4 regions of the Virgibacillus tibetensis genome follow, and region 1 is predicted to be linked to each of the others. Evidence: predicted binding sites of a transcription regulator. Region 1 holds the regulator's gene; each other region holds the start of a gene.
What was found. Region 1 encodes Rex, which represses fermentation and respiration genes when NADH is low (regulators of the CRP and FNR family bind a similar motif). Its sites were predicted from a motif close to TTGTGAAATATTTCACAA; they were not measured.
Positions count from the first base shown of each region.

Region 2: a site for Rex is predicted at 4,490-4,507, ahead of nadC (carboxylating nicotinate-nucleotide diphosphorylase). Genes of this name have one in related genera too.
Region 3: a site for Rex is predicted at 3,885-3,902, ahead of cydD (thiol reductant ABC exporter subunit CydD). Genes of this name have one in related genera too.
Region 4: a site for Rex is predicted at 2,777-2,794, ahead of QGM71_RS08920 (TIGR04053 family radical SAM/SPASM domain-containing protein). Genes of this name have one in related genera too.

Region 1 is NZ_JARZFX010000022.1:3,178-9,147, reverse strand. It holds gene QGM71_RS20635 (YdiK family protein) at 1-86, shown strand, start outside; gene QGM71_RS20630 (MDR family MFS transporter) at 144-1,553, opposite strand; gene QGM71_RS20625 (redox-sensing transcriptional repressor Rex) at 1,717-2,358, opposite strand; gene moaC (cyclic pyranopterin monophosphate synthase MoaC) at 2,351-2,854, opposite strand; gene QGM71_RS20615 (ABC-F family ATP-binding cassette domain-containing protein) at 2,991-4,913, shown strand; gene tsaD (tRNA (adenosine(37)-N6)-threonylcarbamoyltransferase complex transferase subunit TsaD) at 5,140-5,970, opposite strand, start outside.
Region 2 is NZ_JARZFX010000008.1:87,864-93,833, forward strand. It holds gene dctP (TRAP transporter substrate-binding protein DctP) at 1-281, shown strand, start outside; gene QGM71_RS14975 (TRAP transporter small permease) at 350-820, shown strand; gene QGM71_RS14980 (TRAP transporter large permease) at 841-2,154, shown strand; gene QGM71_RS14985 (SDR family NAD(P)-dependent oxidoreductase) at 2,516-3,271, shown strand; gene QGM71_RS14990 (transcription repressor NadR) at 3,680-4,222, opposite strand; gene nadC (carboxylating nicotinate-nucleotide diphosphorylase) at 4,557-5,402, shown strand; gene QGM71_RS15000 (TAXI family TRAP transporter solute-binding subunit) at 5,399-5,970, shown strand, end outside.
Region 3 is NZ_JARZFX010000003.1:340,455-346,424, reverse strand. It holds gene serA (phosphoglycerate dehydrogenase) at 1-421, opposite strand, end outside; gene QGM71_RS09935 (pyridoxal-phosphate-dependent aminotransferase family protein) at 444-1,589, opposite strand; gene QGM71_RS09930 (carbon starvation CstA family protein) at 1,817-3,262, shown strand; gene QGM71_RS09925 (general stress protein) at 3,310-3,732, opposite strand; gene cydD (thiol reductant ABC exporter subunit CydD) at 3,929-5,656, shown strand; gene cydC (thiol reductant ABC exporter subunit CydC) at 5,653-5,970, shown strand, end outside.
Region 4 is NZ_JARZFX010000003.1:131,311-137,280, forward strand. It holds gene QGM71_RS08910 (hypothetical protein) at 1-303, opposite strand, end outside; gene QGM71_RS08915 (undecaprenyl-diphosphate phosphatase) at 401-1,222, shown strand; gene QGM71_RS08920 (TIGR04053 family radical SAM/SPASM domain-containing protein) at 1,592-2,722, opposite strand; gene QGM71_RS08925 (DUF2249 domain-containing protein) at 2,896-3,135, opposite strand; gene QGM71_RS08930 (Crp/Fnr family transcriptional regulator) at 3,347-4,039, shown strand; gene QGM71_RS08935 (DUF2249 domain-containing protein) at 4,199-4,441, shown strand; gene QGM71_RS08940 (DUF2249 domain-containing protein) at 4,447-4,662, shown strand; gene QGM71_RS08945 (hypothetical protein) at 4,664-5,908, shown strand; gene QGM71_RS08950 (metal-sulfur cluster assembly factor) at 5,931-5,970, shown strand, end outside.

The DNA of each region.
Region 1 (5,970 bases):
TTATTGCTTTGTTTGCTACACTTAATTTTGGAGTCAGTATTCGTTTACTTTCTCTTCATGTAAGGCTGAAAAAAAAGAAGGAGTAGCCTATTAAAGAGTCTATCCTAAAGGGTGGACTCTAATTGCTGCTTCTTCTTTATAATTTACGACTTCTGCACGCTTTTTTTCTCTTCTGTATTCTTCATGACAAAAGACAATGGAACAACCAGCAGTATAGCAATCCCTGCTATAATAAATGCCTCGTTTAACGACTGCAGCGTAGCTTGTTGCATTTCCAGCTCCCTTGTAACCAAATGTGCCCTTCGTACTTCATAGTAAATGGAAAAAAATACAATTCCAAACGAAGAAAAGATTTGTCTGATTACATTATTCATTGCTGAACCTTGAGCAACTTGCGGATCGGGTATAGCATTCATTCCAGCAGTTGTCGCTGGCATATTACACATACCAAGCCCAGCACTACGGATACTGTTCATAGCTAAAATGAACCAAAAAGATGTAGAGAGCGTATTGAATCCAAGTGCTAATGTGAAGACTCCTAAGATAATCAAACCTAGTGGCACCACATATCGAGGGCCTTTCTTATCCAGAATTTTACCGCCCAATGTCATAAACAGACCACTCACTAATGCCGCTGGCAGAAATAATAAGCCTGTTTCAATTTCACTAAATCCATATACATTTTGCAGCAGCAGTGGCAAAAGGAAGATTCCCGCAAAGAGACCAATGGATGACATTGCTGTAACAATGATCGAAACAGAATAGGTTGGAATTTTAAAAATAGCCAAGTTAAGTAAAGGCTGTTCCCGTTTGTTTTCGTATTTAACAAAAACCGCGATCAGTAAAAGTCCTCCTAAAATTAACGAAATACTGAATGGTGAAAGAAGCAGTTCAACAGTTGATCCTCTTCCAAGTGCATATAAGATTGCACCCACACCTGTTGTAATCAAAATAAAGCCATTTAAGTCAAACCGCAATTTCGGATTTCCTTCGGTTGGTTTTAAGTATTTCGCTGAGAATAATAGACCTGCTATCGCAAAAGGTATATTAAAAATAAATAAATACTGCCATGCTAGGAATTCAACTACTACCCCACCAACTGTTGGTCCAATTGCTGGTGCAATCATTGCCGCTACACCATAGATTCCAACTGCAAGCCCGCGTTCATTGCGGGGAAAGGCGTGAAAGATAAGTGCCATAGCAATTGGCATCATCAATCCACCAGCAATTCCCTGAATAGCACGTGAAATAATAATCATAGGCAACGTTGAAGAAAAGGACCCGGCGATTGAACCAATTAAAAATACAGCCAGACCGATCATATAAATGGGTTTCTTACCAAAGCGATCACCCAGGTAACCTGTCACTGGCATTACCATTCCCATAGATACCATAAAGATCGTTATCATCCAGCTGATCGCCACTGCATCAGCTTCAAATAATTCCATAAACATAGGCAACGTTGGGTTTAACATGCTATTATTTAAAATTACCGTAAAAGTCCCGAATAAGACGGAAATAACAACTAGCCATTTAGTATGTAATTTACTCATCATTCTCCCCTCCATCAATTTTTTTACTTTTATCTGGGCGCGATACCCTGCTTTGATGGACTATTTTTCTTCGAGTTACGAACTATTTTAGGATAGCTTAGTTGAAAATAAAATGCAAAAGAATAAAACTAAAAAGAGGCCTTTAAAGACCCCCCATTCAAAATTATTCAGCCGTATCCAGCGGGTAATGTTTCAAGAAGTAAACCAAAGACTGTAGTTCAACAGCTAAATCAATATGGTGAACACGAACATGATCTGGTACTGTAATACGGGCTGGGGTAAAGTTGAGTATTCCAGCTATTCCGTATTCCACCAGACGAGCGGTAATCCCATCCGTTTCACTAGCCGGTATAGTTAAAATAGCTACTTTTACCTCATTCATCATCTTCTCTTCTAATTCTTCGATATGATAGATGGGCACACCACCAATTTCTGTCCCAACTTTTTCAGTATCTGCATCAAAAGCCATTCTGATCTTAATGTTATTGTTTTTCATAAAATTATAATGCAAAAATGCTGTTCCCAAGTTGCCTACACCAATTAAAGCAACATCCGTCACTTCATCCTGATCCAATGTTTTGCGAAAAAAGCCAAGTAAATATTCTACATTATATCCGTAGCCTTTTTTTCCTAGTGCACCGAAGTACGAAAAGTCTCTTCGTATTGTTGCTGAATCTACCTTTACCGCTTCACTGAGCTCTTTGGATGAAACACGTGATTTTCCCTGTTGATTCAAGTTATTTAAGAATCGGTAATAGAGAGGCAAACGCTTGGCTGTTGCTTGGGGTATTTTATTTTTATCCATTCGTATTCCTCTTTTCATCTCGATAATAATTTCCTGATTTACCGCCTTTTTTCTCTATCAAATAGGTTTGACCAATGATCATTCCTTTATCTATTGCTTTACACATGTCATATATAGTCAAGGCTGTTGCTGATGCGGCAGTTAATGCTTCCATTTCTACACCAGTACTCCCTTTTGTTTTAACGAATGCCTCTATAATAAGTTCATACGTGTTATTATCTGTTATCCATTCAAAAGTAATATCTACACCTTTTAATTGTAACGGATGGCACATGGGGATCCAGTCAGACGTCTTCTTTGCTGCCATAATTCCAGCTACTTGTGATACGGCAAGTACATCACCTTTTTTTACCTTTTTTTCCGTGATTTTTTCATATATTTCTCTGCTAACATGGACACTCGATCTGGCAATCGCAGTTCGCTCCGTTTCGACTTTTCCACTGATATCAACCATTTGGGCTCTTCCCTGTTCATTAAAATGTGTGAAATCTGTCATAATCTCAACTCCATTAGTATATGTTCTATTCTACTCCATCTTAGCAGAAATATGGAAATAAGTCGTGATTAATTTCACAATATTATTGCTAGCTTCCTTTAGAATACGATAGACTAGAAGAGATGAGGTGAGTGCAATGATACTAATGCAATTAAACGGACTATCTAAATCCTTTGGAGCAGATGAAATTTTAGCTAATATAAAAATGGAAGTTAAAGATAATGACCGGATAGCTATCGTAGGTAGAAACGGTGCGGGTAAATCAACATTATTAAAAATTATGGCAGGTGAACTGACACATGATAATGGTGAGTTTTTCAGACCGAAAGACCTTACGTTAGGATACCTGTCCCAGCATATGTCGCTTGAGTCTGGACAAACAATTTGGGCTGAGATGCTCGAGGTGTTTAAACATTTAACCACACAGGAACAGGAAATTCGCTCCATCGAGCAGAAAATGGAGCAAGCTGCTGATCTGTCAGGGACAGCCTATGAAAAGCTTCTTAACGACTACGACAGGCTTCAACAAGCTTTCCAAAGGGGCGGAGGCTATACGTATGAAGCTGATATAAAAGCAGTCTTGACCGGCTTAAACTTCCAGTATTATGACTATAGTACACCTATAGATGAATTAAGTGGCGGGCAGAAAACCAGATTAGCACTTGGTAAATTATTACTGAAGAAGCCACAGCTGTTAATTCTGGACGAACCTACAAATCATTTAGATATCGACACACTCTCTTGGTTGGAAAGCTACTTAGTCAGCTATCCTGGAGCAGTTGTTATTGTTTCACATGATCGTTATTTTCTGGACAAAACTGTCTCGATTGTCTATGAAATATCCCGTCATAAAACCAAGAAGTACCACGGTTCCTACAGTAAATTTCTGGAGCAAAAGGCACTTGACTATGAACAGGAACTAAAAGAGTTTGATAAACAGCAAACCGAAATTAAAAAGCTGGAGGACTTTGTTCAACGAAATATCGTCCGTGCATCAACTACAAAAAGAGCTCAAAGCCGAAGAAAACAGCTGCAGAAGATGGATAAGCTCGACAAACCTTTTGGAGATGAGTCTTCTGCGTCCTTCTCGTTTACCGTAGATAAAAGAAGTGGTAATGATGTGTTGAAATTAGATAATCTGTCATTTAAGTATGATGATGACAATACCCCTTTATTTTCTGATGTAAAACTTCATGTTAATCGTGGGGAACGCATCGCATTAGTTGGACCGAATGGTGTCGGCAAAACTACATTATTAAAAGTGATATTAGGAAGGTTTCAACCAGCCGGTGGAACCATGCAACTTGGTACGAATGTACAAATTGGGTATTATGACCAGGAACAGGCTAATCTAACGTCTTCGAAAACAGTCCTGCTCGAACTATGGGATGAGTACCCCTCTGTGAATGAAAGAGACATTCGTACGGTTTTGGGTAATTTCCTGTTTTCAGGTGACGATGTTTTAAAACTTGTCCGGTCGTTAAGTGGCGGTGAAAAAGCACGATTAGCATTAGCAAAATTGATGATGCAAAAAGCAAATTTGCTTATCCTGGATGAACCTACAAACCATTTGGACATTGACAGCAAGGAAGTATTAGAAGCAGCTTTAATTGATTTCCCTGGAACGATCATCTTTGTTTCCCATGACCGGTACTTTATTAATAAGATAACCGATCAGGTTGCAGAAATGCTTCAAGATGGTGTTACTGTATATTTAGGTGACTATGATTATTATAGTGAGAAAAAAGAAGAAGAAGCTGAGATAGAAAGGCTTAAACAAAGTAAAGTAGTAATTCAAAAGGCAGAAGAGAGAAAACTTAGCTTTAAAGAAGAAAAACAACTTCAAAGTGAGCAACGGAAAAAACTGCGTCGAATTACAGAGCTCGAAGAATTGATTGAAGAGCGGGAATTAGAAATGACGCAATTGGAAGAGAAAATGACAGAACCTGAAATCTATCAAAATCATGAAAAAGTCATGGAAATAACAAAAAAGACAACCGATATCAAGCAGGACATCGAACAAATGATGGAAGAATGGACTGCATTACAGGAAAACTAACAGAAGCCCCTGCAGAAATGCAGTGGGCTTCATTTTTTAACTTATCCACAGGTATTTAGTATGATAAATAGCCTATAACACTAGTTGCTAACAAAGTTATGCACACTGTCCACAGATTTAATATGTTTTTTCCACATTTTAATCCCCATAAAAAACAGGGATTAAACAATCTTTTTACACACTATGCACAGGGTTGTGGATAACTCAGTTATCTTACAAGTCTATTTTACCTTAAAGGAAGAGATGAATTTGCATTCAAATCTAACCCAGATCGTTTGCCCTGCTCATACGCAATGGTTCCTGCAGCAGCAATCATAGCAGCATTATCCGTACACAAATGTAGTGGAGGGATTAATAGCGGAACATCTATTTCATCAAATTCTTCCTGTAACCTGGCTCTTAATCCTTTATTCGCTGCAACTCCCCCGGCTACGATGACTTGCTTAACATTATATTCTTTTGCTGCACGCAGCGTCTTTTTTGTTAGAACTTCAATGACGCTTGCTTGAAAACTTGCAGCTATATCTTCCTTTTTAAGTACTTCTCCACGCTGTTCCGCATTGTGAATCTTGTTAATAACTGAAGATTTTAGGCCACTGAAACTGAAATCATAGCTTCCATCTTCCAGCCATGCGCGGGGGAACGTAATTGTTTCTTCTCCCTCTGCAGCTAAACGATCAATATGTGGTCCACCCGGATATGGCATTTTCAACATCCGTGCCACCTTGTCATATGCTTCTCCAGCTGCGTCATCACGTGTTTGTCCAATTACCTCATAGTTGCCATGATCCCTCATCAGAACAAGCTCTGTATGCCCGCCTGAGACGATTAGAGCTAAAAGAGGAAATTTGAATTCTGTTTCCAACCGGTTTGCATAGATATGACCAGCAATATGATGAACACCTACGAGCGGCTTTTGTTTAGCAAATGCCAATGCCTTTGCTGTATTCACACCAATTAATAATGCTCCTACCAGTCCAGGTCCTTCTGTAACTGTAACTGCATCAATACTATCCCAACTTAATTCTGCAGTATTAAAAGCTTCCTCCAGCACCAT
Region 2 (5,970 bases), on a different contig from region 1:
TAAGAGAAACTTTTTTAGAAAAGTTAAGTCCGAAGTTAGCAGAATTAACAGCTGAGATGTATACCAATGAAGAGCAAAAGGCCTTCGAGGAGTTTGAAGCCCAGGGAGGTAATGTAACAACTTTAGAAAACAAGGACTTACAAGAATTTAAAGATTCATCAGAAGTGGTATGGGAGAATTGGGTAGAGGAAGCAAATAAGAAAGGATATCCTGGTGAAGAAATGATGAACTATTTTAAAGAATTACTAGAAGAGGAAGAAATGGATATCCCGTTTGAGTAATTGAAAACTATAAAACTCTATCGATAAATAAAACGTTTGTATTTGCTGGATTGTGAGGAGGAAAAGCAATGCGTTTCTTTATTAACTTAACTCACTATATTACTAAAATTAATAAATGGGTAGTTTTTTCTACATTGGTACTATTGATGCCCCTAGTAACATTTTTTGCGATATCAAGAAGTCTAGGATACCCAGTCTTAGGAGATGTTGAACTTGTTCAATTTTCCATGGTTCTTATAATTATGGGTTCCTTAGCATTTACTGAATCAACAAATTCACATATTTCTATTGGGATCATAGTTGATAAACTACCATCTTTTTTTCAAACAATTATAGATATTATTGCTCAATCCCTTACTATTGCTTTTTGTTTTATTATTTGTTGGGTGTTTATTATAAAAATGAATTTTTTGGAGTCTTCCATGTTGCTGGGGATTCCTTATTACCCTTTCTATATACTCATTGTAATTGGTTTCGCCGGTTGGGGACTAGAGGCCATACTTAAATTTTTAGAATCTATAAAGAAACTAATTCACTAAAGTAAATGGAGGGATTTAAGTTGTACAATGAAATGGTTGGTTTAATAGTAATCCTTTCTGTGTTTACTTTACTGTTTTTACGTATTCCAATTGTAATTTCCATGGCAATTCCTGCCTGCATAGGAATACTATATTTGAGGGGATGGGAAACGCTTTCTACAGTTATAAACAGTATTATATGGACGCAAAGTTTTAACTATACATTAAGTACGATACCTTTATTTGTATTAATGGGACAACTATTATACGCCGCAGGAATCAGTTCCGATTTGTTTAAAACTTTTCGGAATTGGTTTGGTAGGTTTAAAGGTGGCTTGGGTTTAGCTACGATTGGATCATCTGCCATGTTTGGGGCATCGTCTGGTTCGAGTTTAGCGACTACAGGGACAATGGGGGTAATCGCAACCAAAGAAATGTTGCGGGGAGGTTACAGTAAAAGTTTAACTGGCGGATCGATTGTCGCGGGTGGAGCGTTAGGCATACTAATCCCTCCCAGTACTACATTTATTATTTATGGGATGATAACAGAGACGTCAATTGGTAGACTTCTACTAGCAGGAATTATTCCCGGGCTTTTATTAACGCTTTTTTTTATGCTTACCATTTATATTAGTGTACTAGTAAAACCAGGTTTAATATCTAAACCCCAGGATATGGAAAGCAACGTTAGTTGGAAAGAAAAATTTATCTCCCTGAAAAGTAACGTACCAATTATTTTATTGTTTATAATAGTAGTTGGTGGAATATACATAGGTTTTCTTACAGTTATCGAGGCAGCTGCTGTTGGAGCTTTTGGAGCATTTCTAATTGGAATAGGTAGTCGGAAATTAAATAAAAAGAACTTTGCTGAAGCGGTATTAGGAACAATAAAAACTACCGGTTTTTTATTCGCAGTAATACTGGGAGCATTTGTATTGAATTACGTTTTGACGATTACTCGTCTTCCTTCCTCATTAGCAGACTTTTTATTTTCATCAGCCCTGTCACCACTTATGATTTTTTTACTAATAGTATGTATGTATATTGTTTTGGGAGCTGTTATGGATACGGTAGCTATGCTTGTTGTAACTATACCTATCGTACTACCAGTGGTTGAGATGATGGGATATGATTTAGTATGGTTTGGGGTAATTGTTGTGCTACTCATCGAAATGGCACTCATTACGCCTCCAATTGGGATGAATTGTTTTGTTTTAAAGGGAGTAACAGATGAATTATCACTAGTAGATATTTTTAAGGGAGCATTCCTATTCGTTATCCCTATTCTTTTATTGATTACACTTATCTATATCTTTCCTAATATTGCATTATTTTTACCAGATACAGCATTCTAGTGGAAACATGTTTAAAGGACTTGCGTAGAGGATTGTTTCTAATTAAGTAGTACAAAACAATATACTGAGAAAATAGTAAAGACACCATTCTAGTAAATGGTGTCTTTACTATTTTTAACTGTACCTTGATTAAAACAGAGGCTGATTAACTACTGCTGTTTGGAGTGTAAGACATGAATTTTTGACGTCTCTGTTCAATAGGGACACGTAGGTTTACAAATTTTTAAAAAGCAATAAAACTGGTATGTGAAGGGAAAGATACAACGAAAGCATTTTCTTTGATTAATCTTTAAAGTAGGGTTATAATTAATATGAATTAAAGATAATTTAATTCAGAGTAAAATTTAGGAGGTATTACACAATGGAAAGACTATCAGGAAAAGTTGCAGTAATTACAGGTGGAGCAGGTGGCATCGGTAAAGTAACAGCAGAAAGGTTTTTAAAAGAAGGCGCTAAAGTTGTTTTAGTAGACTTGTTTGAGGAGTCACTTAGTAAAGCAAAAGAAGAACTGGCTTCATTTGGTGAAATACTTACAGTCCAAGCGGACGTTTCAAAAGAATCTGAAGTAGAGAATTATGTTAAAAAAGCAGTTGAACATTTTGGTAAAATCGATGTTTTCTTTAATAATGCAGGAATTGAAGGGAAAGTAGCTCCTCTTGTCGACCAAAAAATGGAGGACTTCGATCAAGTTATGAGCGTTAATGTACGTGGAACATATTTAGGATTGAAATACGTTCTACCAATCATGACTAAACAGGGTGATGGTAGTGTTATCAATACTTCTTCTGTAGCGGGATTGAACGGTAGTCCAGGCGTTTCACCTTATATTGCATCTAAACACGCTGTAGTGGGAATAACAAAAGCAGCAGCAATAGAAGTAGCTAACGCAAATGTACGAGTAAATTCTATTCATCCATCACCTGTTAATACAAGAATGATGCGTTCTTTAGAAGAGGGAATGAATGTAGAAGAAGAAACATTAGCAAAAAGTATTCCATTAGGACGTTATGGAGAATCAAGTGATATTGCAAATTTAGTTTTATTCCTAGCTTCTGATGACAGCACATTTATCACAGGAGTTCAGTATAGAGTTGACGGTGGTATGGGAGCCTTATAAGTTTTGTAACTTCCCGGTTTTTGGCGAATTTTGTCGAACGGGATGGCCCCTCCTTACGGTAAGTCAACATCGAATCGCTACGGGATAAGGAAGGCTGATTAAAGCCGGGCTTGTGCTCAGGCGTCGGTATACCCACAGAAGTGAGCATTTTTTCTTTTGGATGAACTTGATTTATCGCCAGAAATGGCGAAAGTCAAGTAAATATAATACTCTGGAGTGAATCTCATACGGGCAGTGGAAGATCGACTAACTGCGCCGCTTCGCGCGGCAACGTCGACCCACCGGCAATGTGCAGGCGCAGGTCGTACGGCAATAACCGGGCGCCCTGCACTTTGTTCTTCTACACAAAGGACTGTACTAATTATTTTCATTGATCCCTATTTTTTCGTGAGTTTTAATTGGGTTTTATTATTGTACCAGGATTCCTGCTTTTTTTAAATCGTTGCATGCTGCATTGATTTTATTCATTGTATCAGCTTCTAATGTATGCAAATGAATTCCTTCAGTTAGAGTAGACAAGTAGGTGGCATTCGTTTCTTTTATTCGTTTTACAAATTGGTCAACTTCTGCTCGGTTACTTACCATAACTGACGCGGTTAAATCTCCATACACTGCATGCTCGACGATCACATCTCTTACGAGTACACCATGATCAACTAGGCAATATAATTCTTCCTGCGTTTGTTCTGGTGTGTGATTACATACAACAACCAATTTCTGTAAATCTTCGTTTTGTTGCTGATTGATAAGCATATAGCCCTGGCTTGTTGCAATGATTGGTTCATTTTTTGCTTTTAAAATGGATACATCCTGAACGATTACCTGTCTGCTTACATTCGTTTTATTGGCAAATTCACTACCAGTAATGGGACTTTCCGTTTCTTTTAACATGTTCATGATAAGATTTTGGCGCTTGATCGAAGACATTTTATCTTGATCTTTCACGTTTATCTACTCCTCTATGTATAAAAAATACTAATCTATACTATGATCTTGTATACCTTATCCTATGATGTTACAACAGTAGAGTCAAATTCACATAAAAATTCACTTGCTATTATAATAGTCTTATGTAAATATAGATGTCAAGACAACTGAATATACCTAAGTTTTTTAAATCAACGTAGAAGGGATGGACATAAAGGGATTTACACAATCAACCGTTCCAAGAGGCGGATGGTGAGTTCACAAATGCTAAGGCATTAATTATTTATTTTAATGTGAATATTTTCACATGTTGATTTTTAAAATAATACAAATGATAAACGTTAAAGGGGTTAAGAAAATGAATCAATTAAAATTACGAACTCAAATTCAGTCCTTTTTACTTGAGGATATTGGAGATAATGATATTACCAGCCAGGCTATTTTTCCGCACGACCAAGTGGGTAAAGGTGTGTTTATTGCTAAGGAAGAAGGAATTATTTCCGGTTTAGAGGTTATTAAAGAGGCCTACCATTTACTTGATTCACAGATTCAGGTTAGCTTATGTTTTGCTGATGGGGACTGGATATCTGCTGGTGAAACAATTGCAGAAGTAGAAGGTCCAATTAGACATTTGCTCACAGGTGAGCGTGTTATTTTAAATCTAATCCAACGAATGAGTGGGATCGCCACGATCACTACTAAATGTGTGGATGCACTAAATGATCCTTCCATCCAGATCTGTGATACAAGAAAAACAATTCCGGGGCTGCGCATGTTTGATAAATATGCCGTGATAACAGGTGGTGGTAAAAATCATCGGCAAGGTTTATATGATGGTGTGATGATAAAGGATAACCATATTTCTTTCGCTGGATCAATTAAAAAAGCTATTCAATCTGTTCGGGAAACAATTGGTCATATGGTTAAAATAGAGGTTGAAACAGAAACGAAGGAAGAGGTGATGGAGGCAGTCGAAGCGGGGGCGGATGTAATCATGTTTGATAATCGTACACCAATAGAAATTAAGGAATTTATTGAGTGTGTACCAGATTCGATTGTGACAGAGGCTTCCGGGGGAATAACGCTGGATAATTTAGCTGCTTACTCTGGTACAGGTGTGGATTATATTTCACTGGGAACTATAACGCATTCTGTTCAAGCATTGGATATTAGTTTTCAAGTGAAAGAGGGGAGAAAAAAGTGAGATTAGTAGAAAAGCTTAGTCGTAAGTATAGAATTAGGTTGCTACTTGGGTTAATGCTGATCGGTCTAGTAATATTGGTTGCTTGTAAGGGCCCAGAAGAAAAACCTTCCAAGACAGACGTATCCGGTGAAGCATCCGGATCAGTAGAATCAACTGTAAATGGTTCCATTCAAACAACGATTATAGGCGGGCGTACAGGAGGAGCATGGTCTGTATTTACGGAGGGTATCGCAGAGTCCATTCGTCGGGATAACAATAATTCACTTGTAACTGTAGAACCAGGTGGAATTGTCGAAAATCCACTTACTGTTGGTACGGGTAAAATTCCGTATGGTTTGTCCTATGCAATGACTGGCTACGCTGCTTATAGTGGGGATGAACCTTATGATCAGGCTTATGAAGATATTCGGGCAATAAGTGTAGTTATACCTTCTAATTATTATCAGTTTATTGTAAGGGCAGATATGGAATATAATTCTTTGGATGCGATGATGGAAAATCAGGCGCCACTACGCCTGGCTGTCGATCAAAAGGGTTCAGCAGGTGAAAAGATCACAAGAAGTATTTT
Region 3 (5,970 bases), on a different contig from region 1:
TCAATTCAACCCCAACATATTTTTTTCGATCCCATTGTTGGTTTTTCAAAGAAAGAAATGCCTGTGGGATTTTCCTGGATAATGCCATGATCATTGCCATTGTATGCTCGGCTGCTGAGTTGGTATTTCCGTTTGGTGCATTAACAACGATAATACCATGTTCAGTTGCGGCATCCAGATCGATATTATCTACACCTACACCTGCACGGCCGATAATTTTTAGGTTGGAAGCTTTACTGATGAGTTTAGCGGTCACTTGGGTTTGACTTCTAACCAATAAAGCATTTGCATCTACAATTCGTAATTCTAATTCATCCGGAGTTAAAGCTGTCTCGACTACAATGTTCATCTGGGCATTATCTCGAAGGGTTTGGATACCTTCTTCGCTTAATGGATCTGTGATTAATACAGTAAATGTCATTATCCGTTACCTCCTGTAGAACTTATCTTAAATAGACTTCTTGTGCTGCTTGTGTGCCTTTGCCTAGCTCGGTTGTTTTACCTGCTTTCCTTAAACCAATTTCAATAACACTGATGGTTTGCAAAACATCAGCAGGAGAGCAGTATCCCATATGACCAATTCGGAAAATTCTCCCCTTCAGGTGCTGCTGTCCACCAGCCATTGTCAGGCTGAAATCCTCTTTGAGAATACGACGCAGTTCATCTGCCTGAAAGTCAGCTGGCTTTATTGCTGTGACGGTAGGCGATGCAGCTTTATCAGTTGTTAGTAAAGGTATGTCTAGGGCATTAAATGCTGCTCGTGTCATCTTCATCATCAGTTGATGTCTGGCATAAACCTGTTCCAGTCCTTCTTGCTCAATAAGTCGCAAGACCTGTTCCAATCCAAATAATAAGGATACAGCAGGCGTAAATGGCGTAGAGTCCTTATCTAAGTTGTCCCGGTACTTTTTTAAATCTAAATAAAAACGTGGCTGTGTATTATTCTCAATAACCTTCCACGCACGTTCACTTACAGCAATAAATGCTAGACCTGGTGGGAGCATCATGGCCTTTTGGGAGCCGGTGACTAGAATATCGATATCCCATTCATCCATTTTTGCTTCAACGCCGCCTACGCAGGAAACACCATCAACAATGAACAAGGTATTGGAATGCGTATGTACTGCTTCTGCAATTTCCTGAACAGGATTTAATACGCCTGTAGAAGTTTCGCAAAAAGTTGCAAACACTGCTTTGATTGATGGATATTTCTCAAGGTATTCTTTAATGGCATCAGATGTCACGGCTTCCCCCCAATTGACATCATACCGGTGGGTTTTTATTTGATACGCTGCACATATTTTGGCAAAACGATCACCAAATGCACCTGTAACAATGACTAACACTTCATCACCAGGCTTAACGGTGTTTACAACAGCTGCTTCTAAGCCGGCTGTGCCACTCCCTGTAATAATGTTTACCTCCTGTTCCGTGCCGAATAGGGGTTTAAGATCAGGTTTTATCCTTTGGAGTAACTCCTTTGTTTCTTGATCTCTGTGCCCAATCATTGGTTGACTCATTGCACGCTGCACACTGGGCGGAATTGGGCTTGGTCCGGGAATCCTTAAAATTTGTTGATCTGATAGCATAATTTCTCTCCTTTCTAGCAAGCTAGCGTATATATAAAATATTCTTCATCATAGCAGAATGAGGATTATTGTCAATCAATTTCGGCAATTTTAAATACTTATTTTCTAATGTTCGGAATGTAAGCGGTTGACTATGAATAGTTTAAAAACAATGTCGAAATTTCTTGCCTTTTCTATTTTTTCGAATTAAAATATTCTATAAATTTCTTTTTAAAGGAGGTTCAGCGATGATTACTTTTGTTATATCTATTTTGTTATTAGTAGTGGGTTATTTCGTTTACGGAAAGGTGGTCGAACGAATTTTCGGGATTGACGATAACCAGAAGACCCCTGCATATTCGAAGCAAGACGGCTTTGATTACATGCCCATCAGTTGGTGGAAAGCGAGTTTAATCCAGTTATTAAATATCGCTGGACTCGGTCCGATTTTTGGAGCAATATTGGGTGCGCTATATGGTCCTGTTGCCTTCATTTGGATTGTAGTAGGGTGTATTTTTGCTGGCGCTGTACATGACTATTTCTCTGGTATGTTATCCCTAAGGCACGGTGGTGCACAGTATCCTACACTTGTAGGGAAATACTTAGGGAACTATGCTAAAACAATAATTAATGTTATATCGATCTTTTTAATGATTCTTGTAGCGGCAGCATTTACTGCTGGACCTGCCCAGTTGATGACAGAAATTACACCGTTTAGTTTTACAATGTGTATCTTAATTATTTTTGCATATTTATTACTTGCAGCGGTCTTGCCAATTAATAAGGTGATTGGAAAAATTTATCCGATTCTAGGAGCAATTCTTATTTTTATGGCTGGATCAATTGGGGTTGGGATGTTCTTTTTTGATAATCCAATTCCTAATTTAACTCTTAACAACCTGCATCCGGAAAATTTACCAATATGGCCGTTATTAATGGTGACCATTTCATGTGGTGCGATCTCGGGTTTTCACTCAACTCAGAGCCCAATTTTAGCCCGAACGCTTAAAAAGGAAAGTGAAGGAAGAAAAGTATTTTATGGTGCTATGATTGGCGAAGGTGTCATTACATTAATTTGGGCGGCAGCAGGGATGGCCTTTTACGGAGGGACAGCAGGCTTGCAAGAGAGCCTTGGTGCAGGCGGACCTGCTGGTGTGGTTAATGAGATTAGTATTACAACACTAGGAACGTTAGGAGGTATTCTAGCAATCTTTGGTGTAATCATACTGCCAATAACAACTGGAGATACAGCACTCCGGTCTTCTAGAATGATGTTAGCTGATTTACTGAAACAAATTACGAAGAAGGATATGAGTGGTAAGTGGACACTGGTTTTACTCATGATCCCTGTTGCTTTACCAACTTTCTTTTTGTCTATGATCGACTATACATTTCTTTGGCGTTATGTCGGTTGGACCAATCAAGTAGTAGCCACCGTTATGTTATGGACGGGTGCGATTTATTTGCTGAAAAATTCTAAGTTCCATTGGATTTGCAGTATACCTGCCTTATTCATGACAGCAGTTGTTAGTACGTATATCTTTTATGCACCAGAAGGCTTCAATATGGATTACACATTCTCGATGATTCTTGGTTCAATTCTTTGGCTCATAGTTGCTGGCTGGTTTGTAAGGCAGCTTATTAAACAAAAAGCAGTAAAAAGGAATGAAGTAGTCAATACGTATGCAGGATAATAAACAACATTTAGGCGAACAGTTAAAGATACTGTTCGCCTCGTTTTTTAATTATCATTCCGCTGTATTATTGCTTCCTCTAGGGTTACCGTATCACTGGTTGAATCATGCCCCATTCTCAGTTGGTTATCAGCAATGATTAAAATTTCACCCGATTCAATGGCATCAACATACTTTTTTGCTTGTTTGTCTGATATACTCGAATTTAATAACTTGTCATGAAGATGTGGATGAGAGCCTGAGTCATTCGTAAATATTCTTTTTAATTTGTCGAGGGGTGAGTTTTCTTCCCCATTTTCCGAAATACTACTCTCCACCTTTACGTCCGTGCGCTGTTTTAGCTCCTTTGTATGTCTTTGATTTGTAAAGATGGTGATACTGTCAGCTTTATATCCTTTTAACTCTAATCCGTTTACACTATTAATTGCATCGTCTTTCGACTGATAGGGTCCAAAAATTTCTTTCCCCATCTGTTGCACCTCCTATTCTAAAATGTTTTCTAAACATCCTTTTCCCCCAGATAAATGAAGTTAAACAGGAACGGGAAACTATGACAGTTATGTTAACACGGTTATTATTCATTTACTCACCCAGACTAATTCGGTATACTTAAAGGAAGTGATTGTGAATTAATTCACTTAGTCAATTCCCCAGGAGGCAAAAGCTATGGTTCAACTTAAGGAGTTAGCATACGAACAGAAAAACAAACTTGTTCTTTTGGTTGTCTTTGCTTTGCTGTCGGGTTTGATACTAGTTGGGCAGGCTTACTTCTTTGTTTCTATTGTAGATCGGGTCTTTTTGAAAAAAGATTCCTTTTCAGAAATTATGCCCTTATTAATGGGCCTACTGCTCGTACTTTTTGCACGAGCGGCTGTTCACTATATAAGTGGGAGAACAGGGGTCAAGTTAGCATCCAAAGTTAAAGGGAATCTAAGAAAATCCCTTTTGAATAAATTTTCAAGGAATCCTATGCAGGCATCTATTCAGGGGCAATCGGGTCAAAAGGTCAGTGTAATGATGGATGCTGTTGACGAAATAGATAGTTATTTCAGCAGCTACATTCCACAGATTATACATTCTTCCATTGTGCCAATTATTATTCTTATCGTTATTTTTACACAACATATGTATACCGGTTTTATTATTCTGATTACTGCTCCATTTATTCCTGTCTTTATGATTGTAATAGGAATGAAAACGAAAGATAAATCTGAGGCGCAAATGGATAAAATGGCTGCATTTTCAGGGCAGTTTCTCGATACCTTACAAGGACTCACGACCCTTAAGCTATTTGGTCGTGCAACGATACAAAAGGAAAAAATCCGTAAAAGCAGTCTGGGTTTTCGTGATGCCACAATGGAAGTGCTGAAGATAGCCTTCTCATCTTCCTTTATGCTGGAGCTCGTTTCTATGCTTAGTATGGGATTGATTGCTTTGGAAGTGTCTATTCGATTGATCGTTTTCGATAATATTTCCTTTTTCACTGCTTTTTTAATGCTGGTGCTGGCGCCAGAGTTCTATGTTGCGTTAAAAGACTTAGGTAGTGCTTTTCATACGGGAAGAGGGAGTATGGGAGCGGCAAAGAAAATAGAAGCTGAGTTGACCGAGACAGACCTTCCTGTTTCATGGGGAGACCGTGAAGTGGAAGGGAAACCACCAAGTCTTTTACTGAACGGAGTGACATTCAGATATGGCGAAGACAGCTTTTCACTAAGGAATATTCATGCAGAAGTTGCTGCTTATGAGAAAGTTGCAGTTGTTGGGAAAAGCGGGGCAGGGAAAACCACATTATTACATGTTATCGCTGGCCTTGTTCCCTTGTCGGAGGGAGAATTACTCATTAATAGGGAGTCACGCTCCGACTATAGAGAAAAAAGCTGGTACGATCAGCTTAGCTACATTTCCCAAAACCCATACCTGTTCTCAGGAACCATAGCGGAAAATATTGCGATAGGTGGCAGGGAAAATGCTACAAGAAACGAGATAGAACACGCTGCGGAAAAAGCCGGGATTTCACATCTGGTCGAATCACTTGAAAAGGGCTATGACACACCTGTAGGGGAAGCTGGAAGAGGCCTTTCTGGTGGAGAAAAACAACGAATTGCACTTGCAAGAGCATTTTTGAAAAGTCCATCAATGATTCTGTTTGACGAGCCGACGACTGGCCTTGATCTGCATACAGAGCGGATATTGCAGTCATCAATTAAAGAACTGTCACAATCTGCTACAGTCATTACGGTGGCCCACAGGCTCCATACTATTAAGAACGCAGATAAAATTCTTTTCCTCGAAAATGGTGAATTACTGGCTTCTGGTACACATGAAGAATTGTTGACGACAGTCGAAGCCTACCGTACCATGGTTTCTGTCCAGCAGGGAGGGAATGTCTCATGAAGGATCTAGTAATTATTATCCGGCTGATATTGGTGGAGAAAAAGGATGTCTTTCTATCTGTTCTTTTTGGTTTTATTACAGGAATTGCCGCTGTTGCTCTGTTTGCTTCCAGTGGTTACCTGATCTCGAAGGCTGCGCTGGCACCACCACTTTATACACTGACATTAGTTATTGCTTCTGTGAAACTGTTAGGGATTACGAGAGCAGTTGGCCGGTATGCGGAGCGCTATTTTTCTCACCGTGCAACATTTACGATGTTGAGTAATTTACGGGTTTCTTTCTTTAATAGATTAGAACCATTGGCCCCGGGGATT
Region 4 (5,970 bases), on a different contig from region 1:
TCTGAATCTAAAGGGTGGACGGCCAAATCCATAACCTGGGAACCCGAACCCTGGTGCACCGTAACCCGGATAACCACCAAACCCTCCGTATCTTTCTTCACGGTGATGAGTTTGAGGCATATTTTCGTGGTAGCCTGCGTATTGCTGCTCACTTGGATCTAAAGGTACTGCAAAATAAACATTTTCGTCATCCAATCCAGTTATGATTCCATCTACTTTCGAACCATCAACCATCTCAGCAAGTACGTAGGAATGCATATGACTTTTACATAACTCGTATATTTGATGATAATCATTATTCATATTATCAACCTCCCCAATTAGACTATTCAGTAGCCTATGGGTTGGTGACTTGTTCTATCTATGAAATGAAATGTATTACGTAACAGGAGGATAGCCCATGGACAACATTACTGAACTATGGACATTACTTACCTATTTATTTTTAGGCTTATTTCAAGGATTTTCAGAACCAATACCTATTTCATCAAGCGGCCATCTGGTAATTCTTCGTGAACTGTTTGAAATAGAAATAAAAGGACTTTCTTTTGAGATCCTTGTTAACTTCGGATCGCTAATTGCAGTCTTGCTTGTTTTTAGAAAAGATATTATTCGTTTAACCCAAAATTTCTTTCGTTTTTTGACGAAAAAGGAAGAAGCAGCCAAAGACGATTTTCAATTTATTCTATTTCTTGTAGTAGCCACAATCCCTACAGGCATTATCGGTTTATTGTTTGAGGATTATATTGAAGATGCGCTTAGTTTTGTTGCCGTCGTTGGAATAACCCTTCTCATCACAGGTACTGCATTATGGATTATCCGGAATCTGCGTGGCAGGAAAAATGATGGTGATTTAACAGTTAGAGATGCTTTAATCGTTGGTTTTGCACAAGCAGCCGCTTTAGTACCGGGGATCAGCCGTTCAGGGGCTACGATCGTTGCTGCAATGCTGGTCGGAATGAAACAGGAAACTGCACTTCGTTTTTCGTTTCTATTGTACATTCCAGTAAGTCTGGGAATTACCGTTTTAAAATTTACGGATATTATCACGGATCCTGATTTTGAAGCATTAATGATTCCTTATTTAATCGCATTTATGGCGTCCATTGTTGCTTCATTTTACGCCTTAAAATGGTTTATCAATATTATGGCTAAAGGAAACCTTAAATACTTTGCTTTCTATTGTTTTATTGTAGGTACCCTTGTAATCTTATTCTTATAATTAAAGTGAAAGAGGCTGGGACATAACTAAATGGGAAGAATGAGAATCCGAACAATCGGAACTTAGCGTAAGCAAAATACGCAGACTCCTGTGGGAACAGCACGAGCTGAAGATCCACTGTGTGAAGTGCTCTTCTTCACACAGTTAGCTGAAGCCGTGCCCACTAAAAAGCGAAGTATTTTGTCGAAGCGATACATTTGCTCAGGCGTTAATGTTCGGATTTCCCTGAATACTTCCTCTTTTGTCCCAACCTGTTTTTTGTTTAAGAAAAAGTTCCTTACCGTGAAAACAATTTGCTAACAGCTAAGAATAATACCACCATCCATAAATAGGTGAAAGCTCCCAGAATATCCTTCTGGAAGCTTTTGTTTATACTTTCAGCTTTTTTTGTTTACGCATTGCTTTTGGAATATACACACAATATGGTTCGCTCTCCATATAATCTCCGGTAACATTATAGGCTCTAGACCTCGAGCCTCCACATACATGCCGGAATTCACAAACACCGCATTTCCCTTTATACTTATCCGGGTTTCTCAAGTTTTGGAAAACTTCCGATTCACGGTAGATTGTTGCTAACGGAGTTTGGCGGATATTACCTGCTTTTATCGGCAAAAGTCCACTTGGATACACGTCTCCAGTATGTGAAATAAACACAAAACCGTTTCCATCATTCACACCCTTAGGTGCACGACCTAATCCATCAATTTGTCCAATTTTACCTGTATTTAGTGCATCCTCATAGAAAATATTGTCTTTATCACTAATACCTTTAGCTTCACGCATTTTGTTTTGAATTACAACACGGCGATAATGCTGTGCTGCTGTTGTTTTTATATCAAATGGAACACGCTTCGAAAGCTTATAAAGCCATCTCAGTACACGTTCATGTTCGGCAGGTGAAATCATATCGGATTCTTTACCCCGCCCTGTAGGAACAAGGAAAAAGACGCTCCATAAGACAACTCCTAATTTTTCAACCATTTCAGCCATTTCATCTAAATATTCATAATTATATTTTGAAATAACCGTGTTTATTTGTAGAGGCATTTCCAATTCATGTAAGTATTCTATTGCATTCATCGTTAAGTCGAACGAGCCTTTGGTACCTCTGAAATGGTCATGAACTTCTTTACAATGACCATCCACACTAAATGCCCAACGCGCTAAACCTACATCTTTTGCTTTTTGCATCGCTTCTTTTGTTACATTAGGCGTCGCTGATGGTGTCATGGAAACACGTACACCTTTTTTTACAGCATATTCAGCAATATCAAAAACATCTGGACGTTCTAATGGATCTCCACCTGTAAAAACAAGCATAGGATTATCCATTTCATATATATCATCAATTAGTTTTTTACCTTCTTCAAACGTTATTTCCAATGGGTTCCGATGGTACTGTGCTTCTGCACGGCAGTGTAAACATTTTAATTGGCAAGCACGTGTCAGCTCCCAAATAACAATAAATGGATTTTCATTATAATCTCGAGGAAACATATGACCCCTCCTATTAATTTCTGTCTTCATTGTATAATACTCCATTTCCCATGGCTGTGATGTTTTTCACTTAGTGTGGCATTGTCAATAAATCGTCACACGTGGCTATTTTATCACCTATAGGAAAAGACCTCCGAAGTGTAAAACTTCAGAGGTCTTCAACTAGTAAGCTTCTATTTCTTTCCAATTGCCACTCTCCATAGCAACGGACCTTCCTCCAGGTATTCCCAAATAAAAGTACCTTCTCTTTCCATCATAAATTGATACTCCAGTGGCTTCGGGTTGTGATCGTTGGATAACTCCATAAATTCTCCTGCATTAAGCTCATCAAATACCTCAAATATCCGTGGATGTCTAAATCTCGGCTCAATATCAGGTGCGTGTAATTTTACGGTATACTGTATTTCGTTCATAATATTAACCCCCCATTATTATGGTACTATTTGTTCGACATCTATATTTTATCCTCTGGAACTGAACGCAGCTGTGAGAAAAAACACCATAAACATATGATTTTAATCACGCTGTATACTTTTTAACTGATGTACCCGGTTTAAACATGATAAACTAGAAGAAGAGAAGAGCATTACTTCATATAAGTTCCAAAAAGAGAGGAGCGTTTTAATGAATACAAAATCCGTACAAGAGCTTTTGCAATCATTTCCTTTATTTAAAGATCTAACTGACTTTGAGATGGAACCAATTCTTGATATTGCCAAAAATCGGACCTATCGTTCTGGCACACATATTTTTATGCAGGGCGACCCGTTAACTAATGTTTATTTCATCCACCTGGGAAAAGTAAAAATCTATAAAACAGACGTCCATGGAAAAGAACAGATTGTTAATGTACTCCAGAAGGGGGATATGTTTCCGCACCAAGGGTTCTTCAGACAGGATGATTGCCCGGCACATGCTGAGGTGCATGAAGATGCCGTTTTAATATATATACCTATTAGTTCGTTCGAGAACTTCCTTATCACTCATCCGGAGACCTGTGTAAAACTATTTCGTGTACTTGGTGATAAGATTGTAGACCTGCAAAGCCGACTTGAAGAGAAGATTCTGCTTAATACATACGATCAAATTATCATGCTTTTGTCTCGACTAGCTAAAAGCTATGGGAAAGAATTAAGCGATGGGCAAATTCGGATTACTACTCAGTTTACAAACCGTGAACTGGCAAATATGATAGGATCGAGTCGTGAAACAGTGAGTCGGACATTAACCCAATTGAAAAAAAAGAATTTAATCAGCACAACGAAAGATGGGTATATCCTGGTAGAACCTGAAGCGTTGGAAGATGAATTATTTTAAATACAGCTCTTTTCAAAGCAAACTGTTATTAATGGCAGTTTGCTTTTTTATTTTATATTTAAATCATGATTTATACAGATCCACTAATGTGATTCTAATCACTACACAGCTAATTGAAAATGATTATCATATAGATATAAAATGAAAGAGGTGATCAATATGGCGATAAAAGAAGCTTTCTTAGAATTGGATGTACGTGAAGATTTACGATTAAAAAAGGAACCATTTGATAAAATTATGAGCACGATAAAGCAGTTGGAGGAAGGGCAGGATTTTATTCTGCATGCCCCTTTTAACCCAGTGCCACTGCATGCTGTTTTAAGAAGAAAGGGTTTTGAAAATAAGTCCGAAAAGGTAGATAAAAAGCATTGGAAAACAGTTTATACAAGGATAGAGGGTTAACGTTTATGATGATCGACAATCGTGGGTTAGAGCCTCCCCAACCAATGATGAGAACACTAAAAGCATTAGATAAGCTGCTTACAAATGAACAGCTATCAATTATTAATGATCGCCGACCAATGTTTTTATATGAGGAGTTAGACGAGCGTGGGTACGTGCACGAAACAGTAGCTTTGGAAGACGGAAGCTTTAAAATTATAATAACTAAGACAGGTGATTAATATGATCCCCGGAGTCAGCATGAAGTCAGATACCAATGTCAAACTTCCATTAGCGTTCATCCTGTATGCTCTTGCTGCATTAGTAGTTGCACAATTTATTCTTTTTTTTAACAGTGACTCGTTAGCAGCTGGACAGTTTCGTATCCCGGATATTTGGATGGGAGCGCATTTTCTTTTATTGGGTTACGCAGTAATGATCGCAATGGGAGCCATGTATCAACTTGTTCCCGTTGCCTTTCTTACCCCTATCTGGAGTCAGAAGCTGGGGTACCTTCAATTCATTATAACTGCTGTTGGAATTACACTTTTTTCAATTTTACTCGGAATGAAGCCAGCTGACGCGATTTATGGAGGAATACTGGCGATAACCGGAATTATATTATTTATTTTTCAGATGACAAAAACAATCCTCAAACAAAAAGAGAAAAGCATGATGACTTATTTTGTTCTAGCTGCTATTACAAGCTTTTTCTTAACTGTAGGTGCTGGTTTCTTATTGGCCTGGAACATTGCTTATGGTGGTATTGGCAGCCATAACACTATTTTATATACCCATATTCTATTAGGGATTACAGGCTGGTTCACATTACTTATTTTTGGTTTTTCCTATAAATTAGTACCAATGTTCAGCCTTTCTCATGGCTATTCATTGAAATGGATGAAGAAAGCTTTTTTCACTTATGTCACTGGGCTTCTTCTCGTTATCAGTTCACTTTGGCTGAGCTTTATCTATTTGGAAACAGTTGGATGGTTTTTTCTCTTCCTTGGATTTGTTTACTTTGTATTAGACGTAAAAGAGATTTTAATTAAAAGAATAAAGAAAAAGTTGGATAAGCCTTTTATCTTCTCGTTAGTTGCTATTCTAAATGGTTTAATGCTTCACTTTTTAGCTTTAGTATTGCATTTACTCAGTGTTAACGATGCTGCTGTTTGGAGCTGGCTTCTTTTTCTTTACATTATGTGCTGGATTATTTTTAGTATCTTGGGCTATCTATATAAAATTGTTCCATTCCTCTGGTGGACTCATAAATACGCCGATAAAATTGGAAAGGAAAAAGTGCCCACTTTAAAAGAGATGATCAATGAGCGGTTTAGTGTTGTTTTATTTCTATTATTTGCAGGTAGTGTAATCGGCTTAACCAGTGGCGCTTTATTACAGATTGGGGTTGCTGTACTCATTTTTCCAAGGTTTATTAGCAGCTACCTCACTAGCCTATGCCTTAACTATTGTGCGGATTTTATGTAAGTAAGAGGAAAGGAGAATAATCATGTCACTTGAATCAAACGTAAATGCTGCATTATCCGACG